2 regions of the Paenibacillus rhizoplanae genome follow, and region 2 is predicted to be linked to the other one. Evidence: predicted binding sites of a transcription regulator. Region 2 holds the regulator's gene; the other holds the start of a gene.
What was found. Region 2 encodes CtsR, which represses protease genes until heat stress. Its sites were predicted from a motif close to ATGGTCAATAAAGGTCAAACA; they were not measured.

Region 1: a site for CtsR is predicted at 9,615-9,635, ahead of clpP (ATP-dependent Clp endopeptidase proteolytic subunit ClpP). Genes of this name have one in related genera too.

The regions. Positions count from the first base shown of each region.
Region 1 is NZ_JBHUKY010000041.1:1,270-17,347, forward strand. Features, by position in the region: partial or broken gene rnr (ribonuclease R) at 1-1,288, opposite strand, end outside; gene secG (preprotein translocase subunit SecG) at 1,520-1,753, opposite strand; gene eno (phosphopyruvate hydratase) at 1,983-3,269, opposite strand; gene gpmI (2,3-bisphosphoglycerate-independent phosphoglycerate mutase) at 3,328-4,872, opposite strand; gene tpiA (triose-phosphate isomerase) at 4,875-5,630, opposite strand; gene ACFSX3_RS22195 (phosphoglycerate kinase) at 5,658-6,839, opposite strand; gene gap (type I glyceraldehyde-3-phosphate dehydrogenase) at 6,972-7,982, opposite strand; gene ACFSX3_RS22205 (sugar-binding transcriptional regulator) at 8,099-9,151, opposite strand; tRNA gene ACFSX3_RS22210 (tRNA-Arg) at 9,454-9,528, shown strand; gene clpP (ATP-dependent Clp endopeptidase proteolytic subunit ClpP) at 9,722-10,318, shown strand; gene ACFSX3_RS22220 (GDSL-type esterase/lipase family protein) at 10,403-11,041, opposite strand; gene ACFSX3_RS22225 (PdaC/SigV domain-containing protein) at 11,198-12,301, opposite strand; gene ACFSX3_RS22230 (SIMPL domain-containing protein) at 12,576-13,331, opposite strand; partial or broken gene ACFSX3_RS22235 (GNAT family N-acetyltransferase) at 13,426-13,551, opposite strand; gene ACFSX3_RS22240 (HPr family phosphocarrier protein) at 13,632-13,901, opposite strand; gene whiA (DNA-binding protein WhiA) at 13,999-14,928, opposite strand; gene ACFSX3_RS22250 (gluconeogenesis factor YvcK family protein) at 14,948-15,889, opposite strand; gene rapZ (RNase adapter RapZ) at 15,947-16,078, opposite strand, start outside.
Region 2 is NZ_JBHUKY010000103.1:182-16,259, forward strand. Features, by position in the region: partial or broken rRNA gene ACFSX3_RS31535 (23S ribosomal RNA) at 1-22, shown strand, start outside; rRNA gene rrf (5S ribosomal RNA) at 161-277, shown strand; gene ACFSX3_RS31545 (GNAT family N-acetyltransferase) at 712-1,884, shown strand; gene ACFSX3_RS31550 (CtsR family transcriptional regulator) at 2,245-2,706, shown strand; gene ACFSX3_RS31555 (UvrB/UvrC motif-containing protein) at 2,736-3,257, shown strand; gene ACFSX3_RS31560 (protein arginine kinase) at 3,286-4,350, shown strand; gene clpC (ATP-dependent protease ATP-binding subunit ClpC) at 4,387-6,855, shown strand; gene radA (DNA repair protein RadA) at 7,075-8,442, shown strand; gene disA (DNA integrity scanning diadenylate cyclase DisA) at 8,456-9,532, shown strand; gene pssA (CDP-diacylglycerol--serine O-phosphatidyltransferase) at 9,597-10,334, shown strand; gene ACFSX3_RS31585 (nucleoside triphosphate pyrophosphohydrolase family protein) at 10,503-10,898, opposite strand; gene ACFSX3_RS31590 (PIN/TRAM domain-containing protein) at 11,110-12,198, shown strand; gene ispD (2-C-methyl-D-erythritol 4-phosphate cytidylyltransferase) at 12,299-12,997, shown strand; gene ispF (2-C-methyl-D-erythritol 2,4-cyclodiphosphate synthase) at 12,994-13,482, shown strand; gene gltX (glutamate--tRNA ligase) at 13,541-15,004, shown strand; gene cysE (serine O-acetyltransferase) at 15,522-16,078, shown strand, end outside.

The DNA.
Region 1 (16,078 bases), on a different contig from region 2:
CCTCATCTACAATAATCTTGCTCTCTTCAAAATCAAAATCCACCGCGCCGCGCCGCATCCGGGCATCGCGCAGCTTCATCGCGATCTCTTTCATCAGCCGGAAATCCCCGATCAGCGGAGCATAACGCTCCAGCAGCTCCGGATCTTCATCCTCCACAATCTTCCGTACGTCGGAGTAGGTCATTCTCTCCTTCGTGCGGATCACACTGGTGAAGACATCGTGGTTCACAACCTTCATCTGCTCGTCGAATTCCATTTCACAGGACATCGTCAGACGGTCAACCTGCGGATTCAAGCTGCAAATGCCGTTCGACAGCCGGTGCGGAAGCATTGGAATGACACGGTCCACCAGGTACACACTGCACCCGCGGTCATAGGCTTCCTTGTCCAGCTCAGAGCCTTCGCGCACATAATAACCTACGTCAGCAATATGAACGCCCAGCTTATAATGGCCATTCTCCAGACGCTCCACGTTGACCGCATCATCCAGATCCTTGGCATCTGCGCCGTCAATCGTTACGATATTGAGCCCGCGCAGATCACGCCGCCCCTGCTCGATAATCTCTTCATCCGTGATGGAATCCGGCGCCTGCTCCGCTTCCGTCATCACCTCAGCCGGGAAAGCCTCCGGAAGCTGATGCTTACGGATGACCGACAGAATATCCACGCCCGGATCATCCTTATGGCCAAGGATTTCAATGATTTCGCCCTCAGCCGCAGCACGGCCCTCCGGATAACTTACAATGCGGACAACCACCTTTTCCCCGTCAACCGCACCCTTGAAAGACTCCTTGGGGATGAAAATATCCCGGTTAATCCGCTTATCGTCAGGCAGCACGAAGCCATAGGACTCCAGGCTCTGGAAGACACCCACCGTCTGCGACACGCCTCTAATCAGAATCCGTTCCACTTCGCCTTCCATGCGCCCGCCGGACGGGCTCTTCGAGGTAACACGGATCAAGACAATATCGCCGTTCATTGCACCCTTCAGATCGTTCGCGTGAATATACACATCCGGGTGCTCCCGGTTATCGGGAATCAGAAAAGCAAAACCCTTCGCATGGACCTGCAGCCGTCCGCGCAGCAAATCCATCCGCTCGGGCACACCATAGCGGCTGCTGCGGGTCAATATGATCCGGCCGTCCTTCTCCAGTTCCACCAATAAAGCTTCGAAGGCTTTGAAATCGGTACTATCCTGAATGGCGAAATGGCTCACCAGTTCTTCATAAGTTAGTGGTTTATAAGCGGTCTCCCGCATGAAATCAAGTAAGATTTCCTGTGTTAACATGTTCGTCACCTCAGCCTCCTGCAGCATTCCTATGCACTGGCATATATGTATGCCTTGTCCTATTGCACGGTAATCATTTCAAGTAAAATTTACCTTTATATACTTCATACCCTAGTATACACGAAATTAATCCCGGGCATCCCTGTTATGATGTTCACAATATTAAATCCGCATACAAAAAAGCCCCCGTCTATTCCATTCAGAACAGAGCGAAGGCTTACTGTAGACCAACTATTCAACAACAATGGCAACAACAATTGACATGATGAAGAATCCGGCCGCCAGACCAACTGTTACACGCTGCAGCACTAGCTCCATACCGCGAGCCTTTGTTTTACCGAAGAGATGCTCAGCACCGCCGGAGATGGCACCGGAAAGACCTGCACTTTTCCCTTTTTGCAGAAGAACGACCGCAATCAGACCTACGGCAAAAATCAGAAGCACCACTTTCAAAAAGATATCCATTCACTTCCACCTCCTACGTCCAAGCATCACTATCTATGCTAAATTAGAATTTCCGTTTCATAAACAGCATTCTTATTTTATCATAGCCAAAGATTGAATACAACCTTCCAGACTGCATTCTAGCCTTATCTCACTATGAAAATCTCAAGTTTGGCTTCTATCGCGGATATCAGCTTCAAAAAAGCCTGCCGGAAACCGGCAGGCTCATTGTACCTATATTCAAAAGGAATTATCTTTTGAGGTTGTAGAAGGATTTCAGGCCGTTGTATTGAGCCAATTCGCCCAGCTCATCTTCGATGCGAAGCAGTTGGTTGTATTTAGCCACACGGTCTGTACGGGAAGGAGCACCCGTCTTGATCTGGCCAGCATTAGTCGCAACAGCGATGTCAGCGATGGTGCTGTCTTCGGATTCACCGGAACGGTGGGAGATAACTGCTGTGTAACCAGCGCGTTTAGCCATTTCGATAGCATCGAAGGTTTCAGTCAGTGTACCAATCTGGTTAACCTTAACCAGGATGGAGTTACCGATACCCTTTTCAATACCTGTTGCCAGACGCTCAGTGTTCGTAACGAACAGGTCGTCACCCACCAATTGGACTTTGTCGCCCAATTTTTCAGTAAGCAATTTCCAGCCATCCCAGTCATCTTCGGACATGCCGTCTTCGATGGTGATGATTGGGTACTTCTCAACCCATGAAGCAAGAAGGTCCACATATTCAGCGGAAGTGTAAGATTTACCTTCGCCTGCAAGTGTGTATTTACCATCTTTGTAGAACTCAGTGGAGGCAACGTCCATACCGAGGAATACGTCAACGCCTGGTTTGTAACCGGCTTTTTCGATCGCTTCGATAATGGTAGTGATTGCTTCTTCATTGGAACCAAGGTTCGGTGCGAAGCCGCCTTCGTCGCCAACAGCTGTGTTCAGGCCTTTGGATTGCAGTACGGACTTCAGGTTGTGGAAGATTTCCGCACCTGTACGAAGAGCTTCTTTGAAGCTTGTAGCGCCTACAGGAAGAACCATGAACTCTTGAACGTCGATGTTGTTGTCGGCATGCTCACCACCGTTGATGATGTTCATCATTGGTACTGGAAGAGTCTTGGCGTTGAATCCGCCCAGGTATACATACAAAGGAATGTCCAGAGCAGTTGCAGCAGCGCGTGCTACAGCCATGGATACAGCCAGGATTGCGTTAGCGCCCAGCTTGCCCTTGTTATGAGTTCCGTCCAAAGTGATCATCAGCTTATCGATGCCCACTTGGTCAAGAGCGTCCATACCAATTACTTCTGGAGCGATAATTTCGTTTACGTTCTCAACAGCTTTCAGAACGCCTTTACCCATGTAACGGGATTTGTCGCCATCACGAAGCTCTACAGCTTCATGAGCGCCAGTGGAAGCGCCGGAAGGAACGATAGCGCGGCCTTTAGCACCGGATTCCAGATAAACGTCAACCTCTACAGTAGGGTTACCACGGGAGTCAAGGACTTCGCGTGCATACACATCAGAAATAATAGTCATGTAAGTTTAATCTCCTTTTATACAATGGTTTTGGGATTACAAAAAACGGATGTCTTGCTTATTTGCGGCTGGCAATCATGGATTGTCCGGTCATTTCCGCAGGCTGCGGAAGTCCCATCAGATCTAGGATTGTCGGTGCCACATCTGCCAGAATACCAGCTTCACGCAGAACTACATCTTCGGTGGTAACGATGAACGGAACCGGGTTGGTGGTATGGGCTGTGAACGGACGGCCGTTCTCATCAAATACCATATCCGCATTCCCGTGGTCAGCAATGATAATAGCAACGCCGCCCTTGGCAACCACCGCATCCACAACTTTGCCTACGCATTCGTCCGTAACTTCAACTGCCTTAATCGTAGGCTCCAGCATGCCGGAGTGTCCTACCATATCAGGGTTAGCAAAGTTCAGGATAATGGCATCCTGTCTGTCTGCTTCGATCTCCGCTACGCAGGCCGCCGCCACTTCGTATGCGCTCATCTCAGGCTGCAGATCATAGGTTGCCACTTTGGGCGAGTTGATCAGGATACGGGTCTCACCAGGAAGCTCCTCATCGCGTCCACCGCTGAAGAAGAAGGTCACATGAGGATACTTCTCGGTTTCCGCAATACGCAGCTGCTTCTTGTTCTGCTGAACCAGTACTTCACCGAGCGTGTTGTCCAGGTTCTTCGGGGAGTAAGCCACGAAGCCTTGAACGGTCTCACTGAAGGTAGTCAGGCATACGAAGTGCAGGCCTTGCGGGAACTTAGGACCACGGTCGAAGCCGCGGAAATCCGAGTTCGTGAACACTTGTGACAGCTGAATCGCACGGTCAGGACGGAAGTTAAGGAAAATGACGGAATCGCCGCTCTCCACTGTCGCCACCGGGTTATTCTGGCTGTCCACAATCACACTTGGTTCCACGAATTCATCGAACACAGAATTCTGGTAGGATGCAGTAATGGCCTGAAGGGCATCGGTATATTTAGGGCCTTCGCCATATACCATTGCACGGTAAGCCTTCTCTACACGTTCCCAGCGTTTGTCACGGTCCATCGCGAAGTAACGTCCGGATACCGTAGCAATCGTACCTACGCCAACCTCTTCAATCTTGCCGACCAGATCCTGAATGAACTTCTGTCCACTGTCAGGTGCTACGTCACGGCCATCCATGAAGGCATGAATATAAACTTCATGCAGATCTTCTTTTTTGGCCAGATCGAGCATGGCGAACAGGTGATTGATGTGGCTGTGTACACCGCCATCGGATACCAGCGCATAGAGGTGAAGCTTTTTGCCGGTTGACTTAGCGCTTCTTACGGCAGCCACCAGCGTCTCGTTATCGAAGAATTCTCCATCACGGATCGACTTGTCGATACGGGTCAGGTCCTGGTATACAATTCGGCCGGCTCCAATGTTAAGGTGCCCTACTTCAGAGTTACCCATTTGGCCTTCCGGCAGACCTACAGCTTCGCCGCAAGCGGTTAGCGTAGTATTCGGATATTGCTTCAGGTAACGGTCGTAGTTCGGCTTGTTGGCTTGGGCAACGGCGTTGCCCTCATCCGTGTTACGCAATCCGAAGCCGTCCATGATAATCAGTGCTACAGGTCTTGGAGCTGACATCCTTACTTCGCCCCCTCAACGAGTGAAACGAAGGAAGCAGGCTGCAGGCTGGCACCGCCGACTAGAGCGCCGTCGATGTCGCTTTGACTCATGTACTCCGTTACATTCTCAGGCTTCACGCTGCCGCCGTATTGGATACGAACCGCTTCCGCTGTTACTTCATCGTACAGACCTTTAACAAGGGTACGGATATAAGCAATAACTTCGTTGGCATCCTGGGAAGTGGAGGATTTACCTGTACCAATCGCCCAGATTGGCTCGTAAGCGATAACTACGCTTGCTGCCTGCTCTGCACTAAGACCGGCAAATGCAGCTTCTGTCTGAACCTTACATACGTCCTTAGTCTGATCAGCTTCACGCTCTTCAAGCTTTTCGCCTACGCAGACAATTGGAGTAATGCCGTGACGGAATGCCGCATGCATTTTTTTGTTGACGATCTCGTCCGTCTCACCGAAATAAGCACGGCGTTCGGAGTGGCCGATAATAACATACTCTACGCCAAGATCTTTCAGCATTACGCCGCTGATCTCACCTGTATAAGCGCCGTTATCTTCGAAGTGCAGGTTCTGTGCACCAATTTTGATGGTGGTGCCTTGTACTGCTGCAACCAGTGCAGGCAGATTAGTGAATGGCGCGCAGATAACAGTCTCTACGCCTGCCACTTCCGCCTGGCCTTTGATTTCAGCGATGAAGCCTTCGGCTTCCGGAACAGTTTTGAACATTTTCCAGTTGCCTGCAATAATAGGTGTTCTACTCATAGTGATGTATTGCCTCCCTCTTCGGTATTACTTGTCGTTCAGTGCTTCTACACCTGGAAGAGCCTTGCCTTCCATGAACTCGAGCGATGCGCCGCCGCCAGTGGAGATGTGATCCATCTGGTCTGCGAGGTGGAATTTCTCAGCAGCTGCTGCGGAATCTCCGCCGCCGATAACTGTGTAGCCTTCAGTAGTTGCGCAAGCCTGAGCTACGGCAATAGTACCTTCAGCAAATTTATCGATTTCAAATACGCCCATAGGTCCATTCCATACAACCAGCTTGGAGTTTTTGATAATATCGGCATAGATTTCACGAGTCTTAGGACCGATGTCCAGACCTTCCCAGTCTGCAGGAATCTCTGTTACATCTACAATCTTGGTGTTGGCATCTGCACCGAACTTGTCAGCGACAACAACGTCAACCGGAAGCACGAAGTTCTTGCCCAGCTTCTTAGCTTTCTCGATGAATCCAAGCGCTGCATCAATCTTGTCGTTGTCTACCAAAGATTTGCCGATTTCGTAACCTTGAGCCTTGGTGAACGTGTAAGAAAGGCCGCCGCCAATCAGTACATTGTCAGCCAGAGTCAACAGGTGGTCGATAACGTCAATCTTGTCTTTAACCTTGGAACCGCCGATGATGGCAGTGAAAGGACGTTCCGGGTTAGAAAGCGCCTTGCCGAGAACGGACAATTCCTTCTCCATCAGAAGACCGGATACTGCAGGCAGGAAGTGAGCGATTCCTTCTGTCGAAGCATGGGCACGGTGAGCTGCGCCGAATGCGTCATTGACGAACAGGTCAGCCAGTTCAGCGAACTGCTTAGCCAGTTCAGGATCATTCTTCTCTTCGCCTTTGTAGAAACGGACATTCTCAAGTACAAGCACATCGCCATCATTCAGTTCAGCGATTTTCGCTTTTACCGCTTCGCCAATCGCCTCATCAGCTTTAGCTACCGGTTTGCCGAGCAATTCAGACAAACGGACTGCAGCGGATGTCAAACGCATGGAATCAACGAATTCGCCTTTAGGACGACCCATATGGCTGGCCAGAATGACCTTTGCACCGTTCTCAATCAGGTATTTAATTGTTGGAAGGGTTTCGCGGATACGGGTATCATCAGTGATCTTGCCGTCTTCCACTGGCACATTGAAATCTACACGCACGAATACGCGTTTGCCTTTTACTTCTACATCACGGACACTTTTTTTGTTCATGATTAACATTTCCTCCACACCCAAAATTGGTTCCTTCACGAAGCCATTTCACACGAATCCATTTGATTTAGAAAGAGCGGAAACAGACTTTCCTTGTTTCCGCTCTATTGTACTGCTTATATGAAATCGGTCTTATTTAGCAAGCTTAGCGAATTTCTCCAAAGTACGAACCAGCTGTGCAGTGTAGGACATTTCATTGTCATACCAAGCAACAGTTTTAACCAGCTGTTTGTCGCCAACAGTCAGTACTTTAGTCTGAGTTGCATCGAACAGGGAACCGAAAGTCATACCCTTGATGTCGGAAGATACGATTTCATCTTCAGTGTAGCCGTAAGTTTCTGGGTCAGAAGCTTCCTTCATGGCTGCATTGATTTCTTCAACGGTTACGCTCTTATCCAGAACAGTAACCAGTTCAGTCAGGGAACCTGTAGCTACAGGCACACGTTGTGCTGCACCGTCAAGTTTGCCCTTCAGGGCTGGAATAACCAAGCCGATGGCTTTAGCAGCACCGGTAGTGTTAGGGATGATATTCTCAGCAGCAGCGCGGGCGCGTCTGAAGTCGCCTTTTGCGTGTGGAGCATCAAGAGTATTCTGGTCACCTGTGTAAGCGTGGATAGTAGTCATCAGGCCTTCGATGATACCGAATTTGTCGTTCAGAACTTTGGCCATAGGAGCCAGGCAGTTCGTTGTGCAAGATGCGCCGGAGATTACAGTTTCGGAACCGTCAAGGATGTCATCGTTAACGTTGTACACAACTGTCTTCATGTCGCCTGTAGCTGGAGCGGAAATAACTACTTTCTTAGCTCCGCCTTTCAGGTGCTTCTCAGCGGCTTCTTTAGTTGTGAAGAAACCAGTACATTCCAGAACGATATCAACGCCAAGCTCGCCCCAAGGAAGTTCTTCAGGGTTGCGGTTCGCCAGAACCTTAACATCTTTACCGTTAACTTTGAAGAAGCCGTCATGCACTTCAACATCGCCTTGGAATTTACCTTGAGTTGTATCATATTTAAGCAAATGAGCAAGCATCTTAGCGTCAGTCAAGTCATTGATTGCTACCACTTCGATACCTTCTACATTTTGAATACGGCGGAATGCAAGGCGTCCAATACGTCCAAAACCGTTAATACCAACTTTTACACTCATTGAATAGTTCCTCCTAGATTTCGTTTTATTTATTCAAGACAGGCCGTAAGGCTCGTCAAGACAACAATGTTAAGTATAATGCATAAACCCTTTGCGCGCGCCCCATTTAATGGAATCTATAGGACCTTTTGTAGCTGTGTGTCGATTTCCTTACCGATTTCGACAGCAGCCGCCTCGTCGATGACGAGAATATCCTCTTGCCCGAACCGCAGCATCGCATGAATGGCCTTCGCCTTGCGTTTGCCTCCGGCAATACCGATAACGACTTCTGTACGGATAATGTCTTCCAGGCGCAGCCCCATGGTCAGCATAGTGTGAACCACTTCGCCGTCCTCATTGAAATAGTATCCGAAGGATTCGGCTACAGCGCCCTCGCCCTGAATCTCTGAGATCGTCCCGGAGTCCAGCTTGCGGCGGTGGGTCATTTCAATGGCATCACCTATTCCATGTACAATAATACGCGATCTGCGGATAATTTGTACAATCTCTCCAATATTGGAGTCCTGCGCAAGCGACTGATAAGCATCTCCGCTAAGCAGATCGGGCACATGCAGCAGACGGTAATTGGCGCCAATCCGCTTGGCTATGGTTGAAGCAATGGTGTTGGCCTGTATCTCCATGCTCTCTCCCAGTCCTCCACGCGCCGGAACGACCCAGGCGTCCTTATAGGAAAGGGGGAGCGGCGGGCTCAACTGATCGGCCATCTCGGCCAGGGTTGATCCGCCGGTGACGGCAATCGTGTCGTCACTGCGCAGGACGCTGAGCAGTGCCTTGGAGCCTGCGCGCCCCAGTTCACGCTTGGTGAACGGCGATGTCTCACAATCGCCAGGTACCACAATTACTTTGGTGAGACCGTACGTAGTACGAATTTTCTCTTCCAGATCATCCAGGCCGAATAGGCTCTTGGCGATCGGCTCCAGCAGGTCAAGCAGTCCGCGACCGGCATCGCTAATGCGCATACCGACGCTCTCGATCTCAATGAGCCCCTGCGATTTCAGAAGATCCGTCTCGGCACGCAGCACCCGCTCGGTCATATCAAGCGATGCGGCTAACGTTCTGCGCCCAATAATATCGGACAGCATGATCTGATGTAGAATCGTATACCGTCTCTTAAGGGTTTCCATGAGATCAGGCAGAAGCTGCTTTTGGATTTCCAATAGATTACGCATGCTTTCACTCCTGCAACTTCGTCTTTCTCTTATCCCTTGTTCATGGTCTCAAAATGTCCCGGGTTAACTTTTTAAGTCCCACCCTTATTCTACCCAAAACTGACGCCGAGTGCAAGTGTTCCGAGACTATAATTCTCAGCCCGCTTTCATCTTATACATGGGCTTGTCCGGCGATCTACAGGCTGGAGGCGCTCTTCTCCATGTCTTTCACCTATCTTTATGAAATAGAGAAAAACTATTTCCTGCTGGATGCTTAATACACATTGCTTTTATCCGGGATGTGTATTATAATAATTTCTGTTGCGCCCGTGGTCCAATGGATATGACGTAGGCCTCCGAAGCCTGAGATCCAAGTTCGATTCTTGGCGGGCGCGCCATTATTTTCAAGTTTGTACATAATTTAGTGACGATTATATTATATTTAACCAATGAGCCCACTTAAGGGCTCTTTTTTTTGAAAGTAAGTTTGACTTTCTTTGACTTTTTGTTTGAATTTGTTTATCATGTGGTTAATACGGTAACAGTAAAAATGAACACATTCGAAGCACCAATTTCAAGGAGGTTTTCCACGTGAGTTATATTCCTATGGTAGTAGAACAGAGCAACCGCGGTGAGCGCGCTTATGACATCTATTCCCGCCTGCTGAAGGACCGCATCATTTTCCTTGGAACGGAGGTTAATGACGTGGTAGCCAATTCCATCATCGCACAAATGCTCTTCCTGGCTGCCGAGGACCCGGATAAGGATATTCACCTGTATGTAAACAGCCCCGGCGGTTCCATCACAGCGGGTATGGCTATATTTGATACAATGCAGTACATTAAGCCGGATGTCTCCACCATCTGTGTAGGTATGGCTGCTTCCATGGGAGCGTTCCTGCTGAACGCCGGCGCCAAGGGCAAGCGCTTCGCCCTCCCGAACAGCGAAATCATGATTCACCAGCCACTCGGCGGTGCTCAGGGCCAGGCTTCGGATATCGAAATCCGCGCCCGCCGCATCATCAAGCTGCGTGAGAAGCTGAATCGTATTCTGTCCGAACGTACGGGCCAGCCGATTGAGAAGATCGAGAAGGATACCGACCGCGATTACTTCATGAGCGCTGCAGACGCTGCTGAATACGGCATCGTGGACAAGGTAATTGAGAAGACCCTGCCAACAGGCGTATAAGTACCCGCTCCAATGAATACACAAAAAGGCTGCAACAGACCGGTCAGGTCCCGTTGCAGCCTTTTTGTTATGCCTATACATGAGCTACCTCAAGCCCCCGTACCCCAGGGCATCCAGCTTGCCTGCGATTACGCGGTAGCCTCTCCCGTTCGGGTGAATATGGTCCAGGAACAGCAGCCCCCGCTCATTACCGGCAAATTCATGATATATCGAAGCAAAACCTACGTTATTACTGTTGTAGCCTGACGCATAGCGGTTAAATTGCCGTACCCATTCTGTTGCTTCGTCCACCTGAGGGTATGGATTGTAGAGGCCTACCAACCGGATGATATAGGGGCTGCGTGTACCTGCTTTGAGCTGTGTAAGGGTGCCCATGATGTCGCTGTAATTGCGCTTGCAATCCCGGAGCGCCTGCTGCAGCAAGCCCTGGAATTCACCGGGCCTGGGCCCCGCTGCCCGGGCTGCCTTAATCAAGTCATTGCCGCCAATGGACATCGTAATGATCTGCGCATCCTTCACTGCTGCCCGGTAGACATTAGAGGTCCTCAGCCGCTGCTTCAGTCCCCCGGTAGTCAGACCGTTAACGCCAAGATTCGCCGGCACCACCGGCGTGCCCAGCCTCACTTCCGCCATCCGGCGGTAGATGGGGACAAAACCATTCCCGGGCAGCGCCCCGAAGCCGGTTGTGAGTGAATCTCCGATAGCCGTATAGGCATAGACCATAACCTTCCCTCCCCGTTATAAGCTGCTTGCCTCCTATAGCTTATGAACAACCGGGTGAAGTGGTAACGGCAGGGCAGGCTGAATAGGCCCTGCACATGAAGAATGCCCCTGCTTCTCCCGGAGGAGATGCAAGGGCATCCTGGATAATCGAATTTATTATTTCAGCGCTGCAAACGGACTGCTTCCATCCGGCAACAATTCCTTGAAGCCGAAGGTGAATTCCGGGAAGCCTGCGGCATATGCAGTGTATTCGTATAACTGGAAGAAGAGCACCGCTTTGCCGTCTTTTAGATAGAAGTACTTCTCGGTATTCAGGCCGTTGAACCCGCCCAGATATCCTCCGTTAGCTTTGATCTCGGTGGCCAGCTTGGCATTAAGCTGTTTCTTGTAATTAGGGTTGGCCCCGAACAGGTCGCCCAGCAGCAGGCGTTTACCGTCTTTGAGCGAGAAGGTGAAGGCATTGCGGTAAGTCATCCCATGAGCACCGCCGGTATACCCGTATTGATTAGTGATCAGGCTGAGCACGCCATCCTGGTTATACGTGACCACATAACCGCCTTCGAATTCATACGGCCGGTCATCCTTCGACCGCTTGGAGATTTGATCCTCAGCATCCTTCGCATAGCTCAGAACGGTCTGCTTGATCAGATCATTGATTGCCTTCTCTGCTTCTGCACTTGCCAGGCCACTGACCTGCGGATAATCCAGCTTGATTGGCGCATCCTTATGATCCTTCACATAGCTCACAGTCTTGATCGTTATGGCATTCTGCGTTTTTTTCATTACATTCAGCCGTCCTGTAGCTGCGCTCCAGTCCCCTTTATAGCCCATGTAATCACTTAACAGTTCGAATGGTACATAGAGCCGGTTATTCAGTTGTTTGCCCTGATATTCGCCGATATAATAGTTGTTCACACTGATCATAATGCCGTAATCCATGTTCGCCAGCTTCATTTGCGCAGTACCTGTTCCTATGGAGTAGGTCTTCTCCGCTTTATCATAAGAGAGCGGCATCCCCAGCGCATCGCGCAGGAAGGTTACCGGCACCCATACTTTTCCCTCTTGAACAATCCCGGTCTGCGTTACGGCCTTACCGTTTACCTTCAGTACTACTGAAGAGGAGTTGGCCTTGACCTGTGCGGCCGCTGGAGCAGCTTCCGTAATGCCTGCCTGAAGTACTCCTGTGCCTCCTAGCAGGATTCCTGCTGCGAGCATCCCCGCACCCCATCTGCGCATGTATTTCTTTGAGTTCGAATTCATTGTTATTTCCCCTTCCACCTGGTGGTATGATTAGTCATGATGTGTGTTCCTTCGTATCACTGTTCCTATTATAGTAAAAGAACGCGCGGGGGATGTTACAATCCGCCTTACAGTTTCTTAAGGTTTGCCGTGATTATCTAAAGATCCTGTTACCTCAATTTAAACAAATTGAGAGCTTTACATAGCGCATATGTGCATATATATACATTCATATAATTATATAAAAGCGCCTGCCCCGCTATAACAGCAGAGCAAGCGCTTCTTAGAAAACATTTTATTTCAGTTCATACGTTACACTCAATTGGGTAGTGACCTTAACCTGCCCGGGCTCAACAGAGCTGCCAGCATTGTTATCCATGGACATCTTTTGTACAGAGGCCGCTTCAGCATAGACTACCGGATGGTTCCCGTCATCGCTCTGCACGACAGTGACTACCTGACCCAGTCCGCGCTTGGATGCTTTGGCGATAGCAGATGCTTTGACATCTGCATTCTGCATAGCCTTCTCAATCGCCTGGGCTTCAAAAGCCGATGGATCTTCAATGGCAAACCGCACATTGCCGATGTTGTTGGCCCCAGCTGCAGAAGCAGCATCCAGCAACTGTCCGACCTTCGTCAGATCCCGGTAGGATACCTGCAGGGTGTGCTGGGCGTTATAGCCTTTTACCTTCTGGCCGTCCTTCTCACTGTAAGTGTAATTAGGCTGTACGTAGAACTGGGTGCTCTGAATGTCCTTGTCCGCAATGCCCCAAGTGGTCTTGAAGAGGGCGTTCAGCTTGGTGATCTTCGCCGCTGTGCCTTTCTGCGCTTCTTGCGCGGTATCGGCAGTGGTGCTCACCCCGATGGAGAGATACGCGATATCCGGCTTGATCGACAGCTCGCCCTTGCCTACCACGTTCACAATATTCTTCTGCACCTCGTCGGCGTAAGCCTTTTCAGGACCCTTCACCACTCCGCTCAACCCCATTCCTCCAATCATCAAGCTCGCTGCCAACAGTACCGACCCAATCGATTTACCCCATTTTCTCATGCTTGCCATCTCCTTTCGATTCGTTTAAGTGTTATTACCCTCTAGACGGGACAGCATGGTAAAAGTTGCATGAGCGATGTACGATATTTATTTTTTATTTCTTCCCCGTCCCGATCCAGAACCGCCGGATGACATTTCCGTCCTCCTCTATATATTCGCTATCCTCGATACCGCCATTCCTGCGGATTGTCCGTTCCGATGCGGTGTTGATGGCATTGCAGCTGCATCCCATACCTCTCCTCACCACTAAGCTGATATGAAAAAAAGCCCCTAAGGGCTTTCGGTAAAACAGTGTAACATTTATTGATTCTCGAGCTCTTCCTTGCTTACCAGACTGGTCAAAGCGGTTACAGCCTGTTCCGCATCTGCGCCGTCTGCGCTGATATAAATCTCCGTACCGGAACTGATCGCAAGGCTCATAATGCCCATGATACTCTTGGCGTTCACTTTTTTATCGTCTTTTTCCACGAAAATCTCCGACGAAAACTTATTAGCTTCTTGCACAAACAATGCTGCCGGCCGAGCATGGAGCCCCGTCTTCAACCGAACAACTACCGGGTGCTTTGTCATGAAACGCTTACCCCCTATTTGAGATCTGCCCAAAAATTTCACATTAATTTTATAATATTATATCATTATAACGCATACCGCACTAGAAAAAAAATAATCAGCCGCCGCGGACCTTGTCCGCCAGCTCATCGATTTTGCGCAAACGGTGGTTCACACCCGATTTACTGACTGTCCCGCCCAGCATATCCCCGACTTCCTTGAGGTTAATATCCGGGTGAGCCAGTCTAATTTCGGCAACCTCCCGCAGCTTATCCGGCAAGCTTTCCAGACCCACCTCGCGCTGCAGCAGCTTGATGTTCTCAATCTGGCGTACCGCCGCACTGATCGTCTTGTTCAGATTGGCCGTTTCGCAGTTCACAATCCGGTTAACCGAGTTGCGCATATCGCGCATGATCCGCACATCCTCGAATTTGAACAGCGCCTGATGAGCGCCGATCAGACTGAGGAATTCGATGATCTTCTCGCCTTCCTTGATGTATAGGATGAAGCCTTTTTTGCGTTCTATGCAGCGGGCATTCAGGTGAAATTCACCAGCCAGCTCAACGAGCGCTTTGCAGTGCTCCTCATACATGGAAGCGATTTCCAAGTGATACGAAGAGCCCTCCGGGTTATTCACCGAACCGCCGGCCATGAAGGCCCCGCGCAGATAGGCACGCTTGCAGCAATTCTTGCCGACAATCTCCTCATCAATCCCGTCCGTGAAAATAAAGCCCTCAGAGACAATCCGCAGATCCTTCAGGATCTCCTGGACCTGGTTCGGGATTCTTACAATATAGACGTTATTCTTCTTCAAACGCATTTTTTTACGCACGAGCAGCTCGATATGGACCTGGTAATATTTCTTAAGCAAAGAATATACCCGCCTTGCAATCGCGGCGTTCTCCGTCGAAATGTCGAGAACCACCTTTTTGCTCGAAAGCTGCACCGTACCATTCATTCGGATCAGCGCTGACATTTCTGCTTTCTCGCAGCAGGGCGGGCTCTCGACCATCGTCAGCTCTTTTTTGGTAAGGGCCGCAAAAGACAAGGGGCTCACCTCTTTCATGTTAACTCTTTCTGTTAATCCAATCCTGCACCAGCTGGAAAATATGATGACTCAGCTTATCTGTATCATGCCGCAAATAGGTTTTGAATAATACCAGTTTATCGGCAATCACCTTATAACCGTTGCCGTCCACGGCCTCGCGGTCGAGCTGCACCGGACGGGCGCCCTTCTCAGCATATTTGAGCTGAACCTGCTCCGGGATCTCTCCGTCATTCACGATCACATAATCGAACAGATGCAGCCCAATGTGGTCATATACCGCCTGAAGATGGTCATTAACTGTATAATTATCCGTTTCGCCCGGCTGGGTCATCACATTGCATACAAAAATCTTAATCGCCTCTGAAGCCACTACGGCCTCTGCCAGCTTCGGCACCAGCAGATTCGGTAGAATGCTGGTATACAGACTGCCCGGACCGAGCAGAATAGCGTCTGCGTTGCGGATAGCCTCCAGTGCCTCCGGCAGCGGCTCTACATCCACTGGCTCCAGGAACACGCGCTTGATGACGCCGCCCGCCTCCGGAATTTTGGATTCGCCGGTAATCAGCGTGCCATCCGCCATCTCGGCATGCAGAATTACGGCCTCTCCAGCCGCAGGCAGCACCCGGCCGCGAACAGCGAAGAGCCGGCTGAGTTCCCGGACTGCCGTAACGAAATCCCCGGATATGTCGGTTAACGCAGCCAGAATCAGATTGCCCAGGCTGTGTCCTGCTAAGCCTTCTCCGCTGCTGAAGCGATACTTCATAATCTGCGCCATCAGAGGCTCAACGTCAGCCATAGCCGTAAGTACGTTGCGGATATCCCCGGGCGGCGGCATCTGCAGCTCACTGCGCAGAATTCCGGAGCTTCCCCCGTCATCTGCGACAGTTACGATCGCTGTAATATCCAGCGGCTTCTCCTTCAGCCCCCGGAGCATTACGGAGAGTCCGGTACCGCCGCCCATCACGACAATCTTCGGACGCTCTCCTTGTTCTTCAGCCACTATTCATCCCTTCTCTCATCAATGCCGGTCGCGTTCAGAATCCCGGTGGCTGACTGCTACCGTTTCCGTCTCACTAACCCCCAGCATTTTGCCCAGATATTCAGCTATCGCTACCGAACGATGTTTGCCGCCGGTACAGCCGATACCGAT
Region 2 (16,078 bases):
AATCGGTCGAGGGCTTATCCAAATTTCTAATACGCAGATTCATTTCGGATTCAGTTTTCAGGAATCAAATTCCTGAAAGATTTTAAGCTGCATGTCCTTTCTGAGGATTGATATTTTGCGGGAGTGATCTCACAGATGTCAACGCAGCGCAAAAATCATGTTTGGTGGCGATAGCGGAGGGGTTCCACACGTACCCATCCCGAACACGACCGTTAAGCCCTCCAGCGCCGATGGTACTTGGACCGAAGGGTCCTGGGAGAGTAGGACGTTGCCAAGCACATGAGCCATTGTCGAGCAATCGACAGTGGTTTTTTTGCGTGCAGACAAGCCTGTGGAAAAGCTGTGGATAGATTTCGGTAAGTGCAGAAAAGTTGCACACATGTGGATACAATTTCAGGAACGAATCTATCCCCGGAAGATGGGGGTATAACGCATAATTCAAGGGATGAGTCAAGAAAAAACATAAGTAATACACCGATTTTGTGGATAAAAAGTGAATAATGTGGATAGATAATTGCTATTCGTGGATAACTCGTTTTTGCCGGAAGAAACTCTTTCCGGTTTTTTATTTTGTTGTACAAAAGCTGTGGATAACTTGTGTGTTAAAGCCGATTCGGGGCGCCTCGTTAGCATCCGGACGATTTGCTTGTTATACTCTCTAATAAGCAATAATTGTCGCGATTTCTATGAAATATTAACGGGGTGAGCAGAATGGAAATTAGGAAATTACGGAACGAAGAATTTGAGGACAGCTTGAGCTTGTCCGAATATGCTTTTCAGTACAAGGTGTCCGGGGAAGACCGGGTACGCGCCAGGGAGAAATTTAAGCCGGACCAGATATGGGGGCTTTTTGAAGGAGATGGAATAGGCGCACAACTGACGCTTCTTCCGCTACAGGCATGTATCCAGGGCAGACCCGTTTCCATGGGGGGAATTGCCGGTGTCGCGACTTGGCCGGAGAACCGCCGGCAGGGGTATGTAGCCCATCTGCTGACCCATGCGCTGAAGACAATGAATGAGAACGGTCAAACGTTGTCCTTTTTGCATCCGTTCCTGATTCCTTTTTACCGTAAATTTGGCTGGGAGATCTACTGTGAATATAAGAAGTATACCATTCCTGTAGGGAAGTTCCCGCAGAAGACGGAGATCCAAGGCACTGTGAAGCGCGGGACACCTGATATTGCAGTATTTCAGCAGTTGTACAATACATTTGCCATGCGGTATAACGGCACGCTCCTGCGCACAGAGCAATGGTGGAAAGAAAGAGTGCTTGATGAGGATACGCACAGAGGTGTGTTTTATTCGGAGCAGGGTGAACCGGAAGGATATGTGCTGTATAAAATAGTGAACCAAGAGCTGATCATTGATGAATTTATCTATGTGAATGAGCTGGCCCGCCAGGGCTTGTGGACCTTTCTTGCCAACCATGACTCCATGCTTACAGCCGCACAGCTGAAGCTGGTGCCTGCTGATGACATACTTCCCTTCCTTCTCCCCGATCCGCGGATTGCGCAGGAGAATTATCCATACTTCATGGCACGTATTGTCAATGCTAAGGCTTTTGTGGAGAATATGACCTTCAATGTGCCGGAGGGTGACCGTGAACGGCTGCTTTATATTGAAGATAAGCATGCTTCCTGGAACAACGGGTTATGGCGGTGGAATGTGTCGGAGCAGGGGGAAGCAACGTTTACCCAGATTCAAGGCGAGCGGTCAGAGGCTGACCTTGAATGCAGTATCGGTACGCTTACTGTGCTGCTGATGGGATATAAACGTCCACATCAGGCAGCCAGGTACGGACAATTATCGGGGACTGCTGAGGCGACAGCTTGGCTTGAAGCGCTGATTCCGCAGGCCGAGACGGCATTATTCGATTTTTTCTGACAGAGAACGGCTCTTCCCCTTCCCTTGGAAGCGGAGGAGCTTTCCTATACATAACGTCTCAATTCAGTGATCTGTAAAGGGAACTGGAATACAATGCCGCCAAAAAGTAAAAAATAAGAGTAACCCCTTGGAATTCAGTGAGAATATGTTATAATATGAAAAAGTCAAAGAAAGTCAAAGTCAACGCGGCCCCGAGCTCATCGTTCTCAGGAATGTAACATTTAGAGAAAAGCGCAGTGCATAGGCGATCACAGCCGATTCTTAATGCATTGCCCGGGTTAAATTCTTAAGAGCATGTCTGGACGGCAGGCGTTGGCGCAGTACAGATTTACCCAATGCTTACACACTGGAGGATGAGTGATGCGTAATATCTCCGATATTATTGAACAATATCTGAAAGGTATTTTGCATGAAAGTCCCGAAGGTACGGTGGAAATTCAGCGCAATGATCTGGCGGACCAGTTCTCCTGTGTCCCGTCTCAGATCAATTACGTCATTAGTACACGGTTCACATTGGAAAAGGGTTATGTCGTGGAGAGCAAACGCGGCGGTGGCGGATATATCCGGATTCAGCGCTATGAGCTGCCTCAGAATGTGGCCTTGTATGCACATCTGAACTCCACAATAGGGAATGATATTGATCAGAATTGTGCCGAAGGGCTGATTTATCAGCTGGAGGAGGCCCGTTTCCTCTCCAAACGTGAAGCGTGTCTGATGCGGTCCGCGGTTTCCCGGGAATGCCTGACGGTTAATCTGCCGTACCGGGATGAGATTCGTGCCAAGCTTATGAAGGCTATGTTAATCTCTTTATTAGGCAAATAATTTGTCAAATGGTAGGAGGGACACCGCTCATGCTATGCCAGGAATGCGGCGTCAAACCGGCTACACTCCACTTCACGAAGATTGTGAACGGAGAGAAGACGGAGTTTCATATCTGCGAAAGCTGTGCGCGGGAGAAGGGTGAACTGATTCCCGGGACTGCGGGAGGCTTCTCTATCCACAGCTTGCTTTCCGGTCTCCTTGATCTGGAAGGCTCGGGCAAGGGCAAAACAGCAGCGCAAAATGTGCAGGGTCTGCAGTGTGAAAACTGCGGCATGACCTATTCACAGTTCAGCAAGCTTGGACGGTTTGGCTGCAGCTCTTGCTATAAGTATTTCGATAGTACGCTCGACCCGCTTTTCAGACGGGTGCATGGCAGTACGGCACATGTCGGCAAGCTTCCCAAGCGTGCAGGTGCACAGATCATGTGCAAACGCCAGATTGATGAGCTGAAGCAGGAATTGCAGCAGAGTATTGTGCAGGAGGAGTTCGAGACCGCAGCTGAGCTGAGGGACAGAATCCGCAAGCTTGAAAAAGAAATGCCACAAGAGTAAAGTCTTTGATATATAGGGGGGATTGGACATGTCAAGTCTCCGGTTTACCGAACAAGCACTTAGTGACTGGATGCGCTGCGGTGGCAGTCATTCTGAGATTGTAATCAGCAGCCGTATGCGAATCGCACGTAATCTGGAGCATCTGCCCTTCCCGCTGCTTGCCTCAAGAGAGCAGTCCGAAGAGGTGCTGGACCTGCTTGCCCCCGTTTTTCAGGGTGAAGCCTCTGCAGATTTCGGCAACTTTGAGCTGCTGAGACTGGATGAGCTGGATGAGCTGGATAAAAAGGTACTGGTCGAGAAGCATCTCATCAGTCCTAATCTGGCGGATGATTCCAAAGGCGGAGCAGTCATTCTTAATGAGGACGAGTCGGTCAGCATTATGATCAATGAGGAGGATCATCTCCGCATTCAGTGTCTGTTCCCCGGATTGCAGGTCAGAGAAGCCTGGGTAAGGGCAACTGCCATCGACGATATTTTTGAGGCTGCTGTGAATTATGCCTTTGATGACCGCAGAGGTTACCTGACCAGTTGTCCCACCAATGTGGGCACAGGGCTGAGAGCTTCGGTTATGGTCCATCTGCCGGCCTTGGTGATGACTCATCAGATTAACCGCATTTTGTCCGCAGTCAATCAGGTGGGGCTTACCGTTAGAGGAATTTATGGTGAAGGCAGCGAAGCAGTAGGGAATATCTTTCAGATCTCGAACCAGATTACGCTGGGACAGACCGAGAATGAGATCATCGAGAATCTTCACAGCGTAGTCACCCAGATTATAGAGCATGAACGGAATGCACGTGAACGCCTGCTGGTCGACTCTGCTCTCCGGATTACGGACCGCATTAAACGTTCCTACGGAATTCTGTCCTATGCGGCAGTGATGGAGCTTAAGGAGTCCGCACAGCGGCTCTCCGATCTGCGGCTTGGTGTGGACCTTGGAATTCTGGAAGGGCCGTCGATTTCAGTGCTCAATGAGTTGAATGTCAAGACCCAGACTGGTTTTCTGCAAAAGCTGTTCGGTGACGAGCTGACTTCCACCGAACGCGATATGTACCGGGCGAAGCTGCTCCGGGAGACATTGGGATCACAACATTAATTATAGATATATATTATCCGTGGAGGTGCAGGAGATATGATGTTTGGAAGATTTACGGAACGCGCACAAAAGGTGCTGGCGCTGGCGCAAGAAGAAGCCGTACGTTTGGGACACAACAACATTGGGACAGAACATATTTTGCTCGGACTGATTCGTGAAGGAGACGGCATTGCCGCTAAGGCACTGATCGGACTGGGTCTAGGTCTGGAGAAGATACAGGATGAAGTGGAAACGCTGATTGGCAGAGGTCAGGAGCAACCGACCAACATCGCTTATACTCCTCGTGCCAAGAAGGTGATTGAGCTGTCCATGGACGAAGCCCGCAAGCTGGGTCATACGTACGTGGGAACAGAGCATATCCTGCTCGGTCTAATCCGTGAAGGAGAGGGTGTAGCAGCTCGTGTGCTGAACAATCTCGGCATTAGCCTGAACAAGGCACGCCAGCAGGTACTGCAGCTTCTGGGCAGCAGTGAAGCCACCTCCAGCCACAGCGGAGCTCCGGCGAACGTTAGCACACCAACACTGGACGGCCTGGCGCGCGATCTGACGGCCTATGCCAAGGATGGTAACCTTGACCCTGTGATCGGCCGCAGCAAGGAAATTGAGCGTGTCATTCAGGTGCTGAGCCGCCGGACCAAGAATAATCCGGTACTGATTGGTGAACCGGGGGTTGGTAAAACAGCGATTGCCGAAGGTCTGGCCCAAAAGATCATCAACAATGAAATTCCGGAGACCCTGCGCGACAAACGCGTAATGACCCTTGATATGGGTTCTGTCGTAGCCGGTACGAAATACCGCGGTGAGTTCGAGGACCGCCTCAAAAAAATCATGGATGAGATTCGCCAAGCGGGCAACATCGTACTGTTCATTGATGAGCTTCATACGTTGATCGGTGCGGGTGGTGCGGAAGGTGCGATTGATGCCTCCAACATCCTGAAGCCTGCTCTAGCCCGTGGTGAGCTGCAATGCATCGGTGCCACTACGCTTGATGAATACCGCAAATATATTGAGAAGGACGCTGCCCTGGAGCGCCGCTTCCAGCCGATCACCGTGGATCAGCCTTCGCCGGAAGAAGCCGTTCAGATCCTGTTCGGTCTCCGCGACCGCTATGAAGCTCATCACCGGGTGAAGATTACGGATGAAGCCATTGTGGAAGCCGTCAAGCTGTCGGACCGCTATATTCCGGACCGGTTCCTGCCGGACAAGGCGATTGACCTGATTGATGAAGCGGGCTCCAAGGTAAGACTGAATTCTTACACCATTCCGCCGAATCTGAAGGAACTCGAAATGCGTCTGGATGATATCCGCAAGGAGAAGGATTCCGCAGTACAAAGCCAGGAATTCGAGAAGGCTGCTGCACTGCGCGATACCGAGCAGAAAATTCGGGAAGAGCTGGATACTACGAAGAACCAGTGGAAAGAAAAGCAGGGCCGCACCGATTCTCAGGTTACGCCTGAGGATATCGCACAGGTTGTTGCCAGCTGGACCGGCATTCCGGTCAGCAAGCTGAAGGAAGAAGAGACGGACCGTCTGCTGAACATGGAGTCCTTGCTTCATGAACGAGTAATTGGACAGGATGAAGCCGTTAAGGCTGTCAGCCGGGCACTCCGCCGGGCACGTGCGGGTCTGAAGGACCCGAAACGTCCGATGGGCTCCTTCATCTTCCTCGGACCCACAGGGGTTGGTAAAACCGAGCTGGCACGGGCACTTGCCGAAGCGATGTTCGGTGACGAGAATGCGGTAATCCGCATCGACATGTCGGAATACATGGAGAAGCACTCCACCTCGCGTCTGGTTGGGGCTCCTCCAGGATATGTAGGATATGAAGAAGGCGGACAGCTTACGGAGAAGGTACGCCGCAAGCCATATTCCGTGGTCCTGCTGGATGAGATTGAGAAGGCTCACCCTGAAGTGTTCAACATTCTGCTGCAGGTGCTGGAAGACGGCCGTCTGACCGATTCCAAAGGCCGCGTGGTCGATTTCCGCAATACACTGATTATCCTGACCTCTAACGTAGGCGCACAAGCGATCCGTAAGAATTCGACTCTAGGCTTCACCGCGGTACAGGATGCCGGTGCCGATTACGGCAATATGAAGGGTAAGGTAATGGAAGAGCTGAAGAAGAGCTTCCGCCCTGAGTTCCTGAACCGGATCGACGAGATCATTGTCTTCCACTCCCTGGATGAGAAGCATATCGCCGAGATCGTTACCCTGATGTCCGAGGAGCTGCGCAAGCGTCTGCGAGAGCACGATGTAGATTTCCTGCTGACGGATGCTGCCAAAGCATTCCTGGCTAAAGAGGGCTACGACCCGGCCTTCGGTGCCCGTCCGCTCCGCCGGGCGATTCAGAAGCATATCGAAGACCGCCTCTCCGAAGAGCTGCTCAAAGGAAACATCAAGAAGGGGGATTCCCTTAACATTGATGAGGTTAACGGCGAACTGGTTGTTACCACCGTTGAAGCACCGGCAGAGGTCTCCCTGGAGAAAACAGTCGAAACTGAATAATTGTTCCGGAAAATGAAACAAAGCTCCCGCTCCTCCGTATAGAGGGGCGGGAGCTTTGTTTGTAACCAGCCCATCAGGCATGACCTAGACATGCCTAAATGAAGACGCAAATGAAAAGTAGATCTTAAGTGTCCTTCCGTTAAGTGTGCAGAAATGGTAAACTTTGAATAAGAGAAAAATATCCGCAATTTTAGCAAGTTCGGACGGTAAGGAGTGCACATGGCTAAACCTAAAACAAAATTTTTCTGTACCGAATGCGGCTACGAATCACCGAAATGGTTCGGTAAGTGCCCGGGCTGCCAGGAATGGAACTCGATGGTAGAGGAAACGGAAAGCGTCGTCAAAACACAAGGCATGAATGCACCTATTTTTCAGAGTAAAGAAAAGGCGCAATCGATCATAAATATAGAAAGTGACAAGGAGCCGCGTATTCTGACGGGCATCGGTGAGCTTAACCGCGTGCTAGGCGGAGGGATCGTACCCGGCTCGCTGGTGCTGGTTGGAGGCGACCCCGGAATCGGGAAATCCACACTGCTGCTTCAGACTTCGCATGCCCTTACCACTCAGGGACTGCGCGTTCTGTACATTTCGGGGGAAGAATCCGTGCGGCAGACTAAGCTGCGGGCCGACCGCCTCGGAGCACTGTCTGCGGAATTGTACGTTCTATGTGAGACGAACATGGAGAGTATCGAGGAAGCGATTGAGCAGATTCAGCCTCAATTTCTGGTTATTGACTCGATCCAGACTGTATTTATGCCGGAGGTAACCAGTGCGCCGGGCAGTGTGGCACAGGTGCGGGAATGTACGACAAGATTCATGCGAATCGCCAAGATCCGGGGAATTGCCACAGTGCTTGTGGGGCATGTAACAAAGGAAGGCGCTATTGCCGGCCCACGTATGCTGGAGCACATGGTGGATTGTGTCCTTTACTTTGAAGGAGAACGCCATCATACGTACCGTCTGCTGCGTGCGGTGAAGAACCGCTTCGGCTCCACCAATGAGATCGGCATTTTTGAAATGGGGGAAATCGGGCTGACCGAGGTGGAGAACCCGTCAGAGCTGTTCTTGTCCGAGCGCCCGCTCGGCGTGGCCGGTTCAGCTGTGGTAGCCAGCATGGAGGGCACAAGACCCGTTCTTGTTGAATTGCAGGCGTTGGTTGCTTCGACACATTTCCCTTCGCCCCGCAGAATGTGCACAGGTATGGATCATCAGAGAATGGCGCTGATCATTGCTGTACTGGAGAAGCGGATGGGCATGTTCCTGCAGAATCAGGACGCTTACCTCAATGTCGCGGGAGGGGTGAAGCTGGATGAGCCGGCGGTGGATTTGGCTGTTGCCGTCAGCATCGCCTCCAGCTTCCGTGATTTTCCGACCAAGCCTTATGATGTGTTTTTCGGGGAGGTAGGGCTTACCGGTGAGGTGAGAGGGGTATCACGCGCTGAGATGCGGGTGAAGGAGGCGGCCAAGCTTGGCTTCCGGCGGGTGATTATGCCCGAGAAGAGTCTGAAGGGCTGGAAGCATCCGCAGGATATCCAGATTATAGGCGTCAGCACAGTAGCACAGGCACTAGCGGTCGCGTTAGATTAGGGGGCACAGGGACATGAAAGAATATAATCCATTAGATAATATGAATGATCTGCTTAGAATGGCCGCACCCGGAACACCCTTCCGGGAGGGGCTGGAGAACGTGCTTCGCGCGAAGACCGGGGCACTGATTGTTGTCGGATATAGTCCGGAAGTCATGGAGGTTGTCGATGGCGGCTTCTCCATTAACTGCGATTTTTCGCCCAATTATTTATACGAGCTGGCCAAAATGGACGGAGCGATTATTCTGAGCGAGGATCTGAAGCGGATTCTGTACGCCAACACACAGCTTATCCCCGATTCTTCCATCTCTTCGATCGAGACAGGAATCCGTCACCGGACGGCTGAACGTGTAGCGAAGCAGACCGGCAAGCTGGTTGTTTCCATTTCCCAGCGCCGTAATATTATTACGCTGTATCAGGGCTCCATCCGTTACGCGCTCAAGGAAATCGGTGCGATTCTGGCCAAAGCCAACCAGGCGATTCAGACCCTGGAGAAGTACAAAGCCGTTCTGACACAAGGGCTGACCAACCTGTCTGCTTCCGAATACGAGGGGATTGTAACGGTGGCGGAGGTCGTCGGTGTGATTCAGCGGGTGGAGATGGTTCTGAGAATCAAAATGGAAATTAAACGTTACATCAACGAGCTTGGCAATGAAGGCCGGCTGATCAGCATGCAGATGGAAGAATTGGTTGGAAATACTGAGGAAGACGCCTGGCTTCTGTACAGAGACTATGCAAGAGTGGAGCAGGAGGACAAGATCCGTGAGATCATTGCCGGGCTGAAGCGCAGCAGTGATGATGAACTGATGGATGACAACCATATTGCCCGCTTGCTGGGCTATTCCTCGACAGCCATTTCCTCCGAAGAAGCTGTGACTCCGCGCGGTTACCGCCTGCTGAACAAGATTCCAAGGCTGCCGAATGTGATCATTCACAATTTGGTGGAACGCTTCGAAATGCTGCCTAACCTGATGAAGGCAAGCATTGCTGAACTTGATGAAGTAGACGGCATCGGTGAGATCCGCGCACGCAATATTCAGGATGGGCTGAAGCGGCTCCAGAAACAAGTTCTTATTGACAGACAAATGTAAATACCATACAATCACGTAATGTCGCAGTCCCATGCAGTACAAGTAGGAAAACTGAGGTGAAGAAATGATACAAAAATCAATTCCAAGTCTTTTTACGATTGGTAATCTGATGCTTGGAATGTTTGGTATCATGATGGCGTTTGACGGTAAGCTGAGCATGGCCGCTATCATGGTGATTATCGCGATGCTGCTCGATGGGCTGGATGGCCGTGTGGCCCGTGCGCTGAAATGTGAGAGTGAATTCGGCAAGGAGCTGGATTCATTATCCGATGTAGTTTCTTTCGGAGTAGCGCCGGCACTGATTATGTATTTGACAAGTCTGCAGGAGTTGAACCCTGCACTGGGGTGGACGATCACAGCGATCTTCCCAGTATTCGGAGCCTTGCGTCTGGCCCGGTTCAATGTCCGCCCGGGGATTCCCGGATATTTCGTAGGATTGCCGATTCCTGCTGCGGGTGGGGTTCTCGCCACGCTTGCACTTTTCCATAAGGATGTATCTGCACCATTCATGATTGTGGCTACATTGCTGCTCTCTTATCTGATGGTCAGCACAGTGAAGTATCCTAACTTCAAGAAGATTGGTTTTCCCAAAAAAGCGGTTGTAGGCGCACCTCTTGTCATAGTGCTAGCTGTAGCCGTTGCTGTTGTCTTCCCCGAGCAGATTGCCAAGCTGATCTTTGGACTGCTTGCGCTGTACGCTTTGTATGGCTTCAGGCAGAGCCTGGGACTGTTTAAGGTCCGCCGGCAACGCCGCCGCAGAAGACGCACGGAGGATAAGGTATATCATTCCAAGAATGGTTAGCCCTTCTTTAGAACTTATCTCATTCATAGACCGTAAGTAAAAAGGCATTGCCTTTCCTGAATATCAGGAGAGTGCAATGCCTTTTTGCTGTCTACAGGAAGGGATGTATAAGTATATGGTTCCCCCCCATACTGGCGGAATGGATGAAGGAGAGCGCGAATGGTCTGCTCAGGACAAGTTGAACAATCCGAGAGTTGCGCATTTCTGCGATTCCTTGGCCACAACCTCGTCCATATTGATTGCAAGCAAATTGCAGAGCGCAGACATGTAGAACAGCTCGCGCCCCAGCTCGGAGCCAATGACCTCGCGGCAGTTCTCGCACAGCTCCCCTGCCAGGTGGGTTCCGGCAAGCTCCTTGGCTTGCTCTAGCCCCAACGTGGGTTCGAAGACCTGCTTGGTGGCATGCAGCTGAATGCAGCCGCATTCGGTAATGGCTTTGACGACGGCTCGATTGACGGAAGCACTGCTCTGTCCGTTCTTGGACATTACATCCAGAAGACTACGGTGACGGAGCAGCAGTTCGGAGACTTGATCCTGGAAGGCCTGTAAACTTGGTGCGCTCATTTTCCATTCACCCCTGGGTTCGTAATTGAGTTCATTATATGTCAGGGCCTCCCTCATTTTCAACCAGAAATAGAGGTTTACGGCAAGAGAGCTGACCGGGAATTTCGGGCTTACAGAAAAAATAACGGCCCTCTGGATTATCGTCCTAAAAATTGGAACATACTGGTGAGGTATAGAGGATTGGTGGATGAATAAAAGGAGGTGCGAGGTTATGTGGAAAAAGATGATTTTGATGCTTGCCGGGTTATGTGGAGCCTGGTCCGGTTATTCGCTATATCACGCGGCAGAAAGAGGCTTCCCGGTTGGGTTTGGGAAACTGGAGGATAGCTTGCCTATGGAAGGAAGCGTTTTGTGTGCGGTGCTGGGTGCCATTATTTTTCTGATTGCGGGGACTTTATGCGCGGAATGGGCAAGTTCAAAACTGCGGGAGGCGGTTGCGTATTGCTCGCGTATCCCGATGAATGAGCTTGCTGCAAGCGCAGCGGGGCTTACGGGAGGTCTGCTGCTGTCTCTGCTGCTGTATCCCGTTATGGCCTGGCTGGGCAAAGCAGGGGAGCTGCTGCAGGTAGCTGCTACGCTTGCCCTGGGTTATATGGGTCTGCGGATCGGACTGGAGAAGAAGGAGGAGCTCGCTTCGCTCTGGAATACCGGACGCTGGGCGCGTTCTGCGGAACCGGAGGAACGCGGAAATCAGGAGCATAAGATCCTCGATACCAGCGTGATTATTGACGGACGGATTGCTGACATCTGCAAAACGGGCTTCATCGAAGGCACCATTGTTATTCCTGAATTCGTACTGGAGGAGCTGCAGCATATTGCGGATTCATCAGATCTGCTGAAGCGTAACCGCGGACGCCGGGGGCTCGATATCCTGAATAAGATTCAGAAAGAGCTGGACGTTAAGGTGCTGATCTATGAAGGGGATTTCGAGGAAATCTCGGAGGTGGACAGCAAGCTGGTTAAGCTGGCGAAAGTGCTGCACGGCAAGGTCGTCACCAACGACTTCAACCTTAACAAGGTGTGTGAGCTGCAGGGAGTGTCAGTACTGAATATTAATGACTTGGCGAATGCAGTGAAGCCGGTGGTTCTGCCAGGCGAAGAGATCATTGTACAGGTGATAAAGGACGGCAAAGAACATGGACAAGGCGTAGCCTATCTGGACGATGGCACGATGATTGTGGTGGAGGGCGGCCGGGATTATATCGGCACTACGATGGAAGTTCTGGTGACGAGCGTACTGCAGACATCGGCAGGACGGATGATTTTTGCCAAACCGAAGCTGCTGGAAAAAGCACAATAAGTTCAGCCAAGGCCTCCGGCAACGCCCTTTCGGGCTTGGAAATGCCAGCCAAACACGTTATGATGGGAGTATACGTGAAAGAAAGACAGGAGCCGAAAGCATGTCAAACAGTGTTGGCGTCGTTATCGTAGCGGCAGGCAGAGGAACCCGGATGGGAACGGCAGAGAGCAAGCAATATTTGCTGCTGCAGGGCAAGCCGATTATCGTGCATACTCTGGAGGTATTCCAGCGGCATAAGCGGATCTCCGAAATTGTGCTTGTCACCGGGGAAGAGGATGTGCATCGCTGTAAGCAATGGGTACAAGCCTACAAGCTGGATAAAGTGGCTGCTGTCATCACCGGGGGAGCGCAGCGCCAGCATTCGGTACGCCGCGGACTGGATGAACTTAATACCCATTGGGTCATGGTTCATGACGGGGTAAGGCCGTTCGTGCAGGACAGCGAGATAGAGGCTTGTTACGAGCGTGCGCAGTCAGCCGGAGCGTCGGTGCTGGCAGTACCGGTTAAGGATACGATCAAGCAGGTCGACAGTGAAGGCAAAGTGCTGTCAACGCCGGATCGGCGAAGTCTGTGGGCGATTCAGACCCCGCAGACTTTTCGTTTGTCCGATCTGCTGTCCGCCTATGAGGAGGCAGAGCGGGACGGTTTTCTTGGTACAGATGATTCCAGTCTGGCGGAACGCAGCGGCATTACCGTGTCAGTTGTAGAAGGCAGCTACAAGAATATTAAGATCACGACGCCGGAGGACCTGGATTTCGCTGAATTCACAGTAAGAAGCAGGGGAGAGGAACACAGATGATTGCTGTAGGACAAGGATTTGACGTACACCAGCTGGTCGAGGGAAGGCCGTGTATTATCGGCGGAGTGACGATTCCTTATGAGAAGGGGCTGCTGGGGCATTCCGATGCGGATGTGCTGCTGCATGCTGTAACCGACGCTATACTGGGAGCACTGGGCCTTGGGGATATCGGCAGACATTTTCCCGATACCGATCCGGCCTTCAAGGATGCAGACAGCCTGAAGCTGCTGGAGCAGGTATGGGCACTTGCGCGTGAGCGCGGATACCGGCTGGGGAATATCGATTCAACTATCATTGCGCAAAAACCGAAGATGGCACCTTATATTCCGCAGATGACGGAGATTATTGCCCGCACGCTGAACGCTGACGTATCGAAGGTGAATGTAAAAGCAACAACGACTGAGCAGCTTGGCTTCGCAGGGCGCGGAGAAGGAATTGCCGCCCAATCTATTGTTTGTCTGCTGCAAGATGTGATATCATCGTGAGATGGCTTTAGCTTAAGGAAATGCCTAATTTTAACCATTATGAAGCGGAGGGAAACCCATGGCGGATCAAGTTCGGGTGCGTTACGCACCGAGCCCTACGGGACATTTACATATCGGAAATGCCAGAACAGCCTTGTTTAACTATCTGTTCGCCCGCAATCTGGGCGGCAAGTTCATTATCCGGATCGAAGATACCGATCTTAAGCGCAACATTGCAGAAGGTGAAGAGAGCCAGCTGAAGTATTTGAAGTGGTTGGGAATCGATTGGGATGAAAGTGTGGATGTAGGCGGGGAATACGGGCCTTACCGCCAGACTGAGCGTTTGGATCTATACCGTGTCTACTGGCAGGATATGCTGGACCGCGGCTTGGCTTACCGCTGCTATTGCACGGCGGAAGAGCTGGAGGCCGAACGTGAAGAGCAGACGGCACGGGGCGAAACCCCGCGTTATTCCGGTAGACACCGTAATTTGACCGAGGAGCAGCGCCTGGCCTTCGAGGCGGAAGGACGCGTGGCCAGCATCCGGTTCCTTGTTCCGGAAGACCGCACTTATACCTTCAATGATATCGTAAAAGGCAGCATTTCGTTCAATACCAAAGAAATGGGCGACTTCGTCATCGTGAAGAAGGACGGTATTCCGACCTATAACTTCGCCGTAGCGGTGGACGACCATCTGATGGCTATCTCCCATGTGCTGCGAGGTGAAGATCATATCTCTAACACCCCGCGTCAGCTCATGATCTATGAGGCACTGGGCTGGGAAGCTCCGCTATTCGGCCATATGACACTGATTGTTGGCGATGACCATAAGAAGCTGAGCAAACGGAATGAATCGATCATTCAGTTTATCGAACAGTACGATCGGCTGGGCTACCTGCCTGAAGCTCTGTTTAACTTTATTACCCTGCTAGGCTGGTCGCCTGAGGGAGAAGAGGAGATCTTCACGAAGGAAGAGCTGGTCTCGATCTTTACGGCGGACCGCCTGTCAAAGAGCCCGGCAGTATTTGATACGAATAAGCTGGCGCATCTGAACAATCACTATATCAAGCATGCCGATCCCAAGCGGATCGCGGCACTTGCCATTCCTCATTTGCAGAAGGCTGGCCGTCTGCCTGAGGTGCTGAGTGAGGAGCAGCAGAGCTGGGCGGAGAGCCTGGTTGCGCTGTACCAGGAGCAAATGACAGCTGCGTCGGATATTATTGGCCTCTCCGAGCTGTTCTTCCGCAGCCATCTGGAGCTGGAGACTGAAGCGGCACAGGTACTTGCCGAAGCCCAGGTTCCTGAAGTGCTGTCCGCATTTCTGGCCAAAGTGGAGGCTGCCGAAGATTTCAGCGCTCCGCATATGGCTGTTCTGATCAAGGAAGTGCAGAAGGAGACCGGACATAAGGGCAAAGCGCTGTTTATGCCGATTCGTGTCGCTCTTACGGGACAGATGCATGGCCGTGATTTGAATGCAACGATTGCATTGCTCGGCCGCAGCCGGGTGATCGAACGCCTGAAATCACAAATCAAAGGCGCTTAGGGCAGGGACATGCAAGGGGAGAAGACCCTTGTCAGTTCTGTGGCTTTTCGCTAAGATAGAAGAATATAAGAATAGCTGGGATCAGGAAAAGTAGGCGTATAAGGGCAATTACCAGAGAGAATAACCGCTTAAGGGCCAATGCCCTAGCAGGCTGGGAGTTATTCATTTGTCTGCCGCTGAAGATGCACCTGTGAGCTGCATGGTTGAACGTCCCTGTGCGGGACTGTAGACTGTGCCGGGCTGTCGCCGTTACAGACGCCAAGAGGAACACCGGATACAGGGGCTGGGAAGTTAGACGGCCCCTAGTGTATACGAATGTTCAAGCAGAGTGGGACCGCGGTTAAACGTCTCTGCAGCTATCATGCTGCAGGGGCGTTTTTTGTTGAAATATAAGAATGTATAGGTTTCACGCTATACATTATCCTTCTATTTCTTGCTGAAACGGTACCGTCCTTTAAAAGGACTGCAAGGCCGTTTCCACTTGAAATATAGCATCTCAAAGAAGAGGGGAACCGCGATGTTTAAGCATATCAAGTCGGACATTCGGGCAGTATTCGACAATGATCCCGCCGCCCGCAGCAGGTTCGAGGTAGTCTTCACCTACGCCGGGCTTCATGCCATCTGGGCACACCGGACGGCCCACTCTTTTTACAAACGCCGCTGGTTTACCTTGGCACGCATCGTCTCTCAGATCAGCAGGTTCATGACCGGAGTGGAGATTCATCCGGGCGCGGTCATCGGCAGCCGGTTGTTTATTGATCACGGAATGGGTATTGTCATTGGTGAAACCTGCGAGATTGGTGATGATGTCATCATTTATCAGGGGGTTACACTTGGGGGAACCGGCAAAGAGAAGGGCAAGCGCCACCCTACCGTCGGCAACAATGTAGTCATCGGCTCTGGTGCCAAAGTACTGGGTTCCTTCAGAATCGGCGATAATTCCAATATCGGCTCCAACGCAGTTGTGCTGCGTGAAGTGCCAAACAACAGTACGGTAGTTGGCAATCCCGGGCGTGTGGTCAAGCGTAACGGAGAACGTGTATCCGACCGGCTGGATCATACCAAGATGCCTGA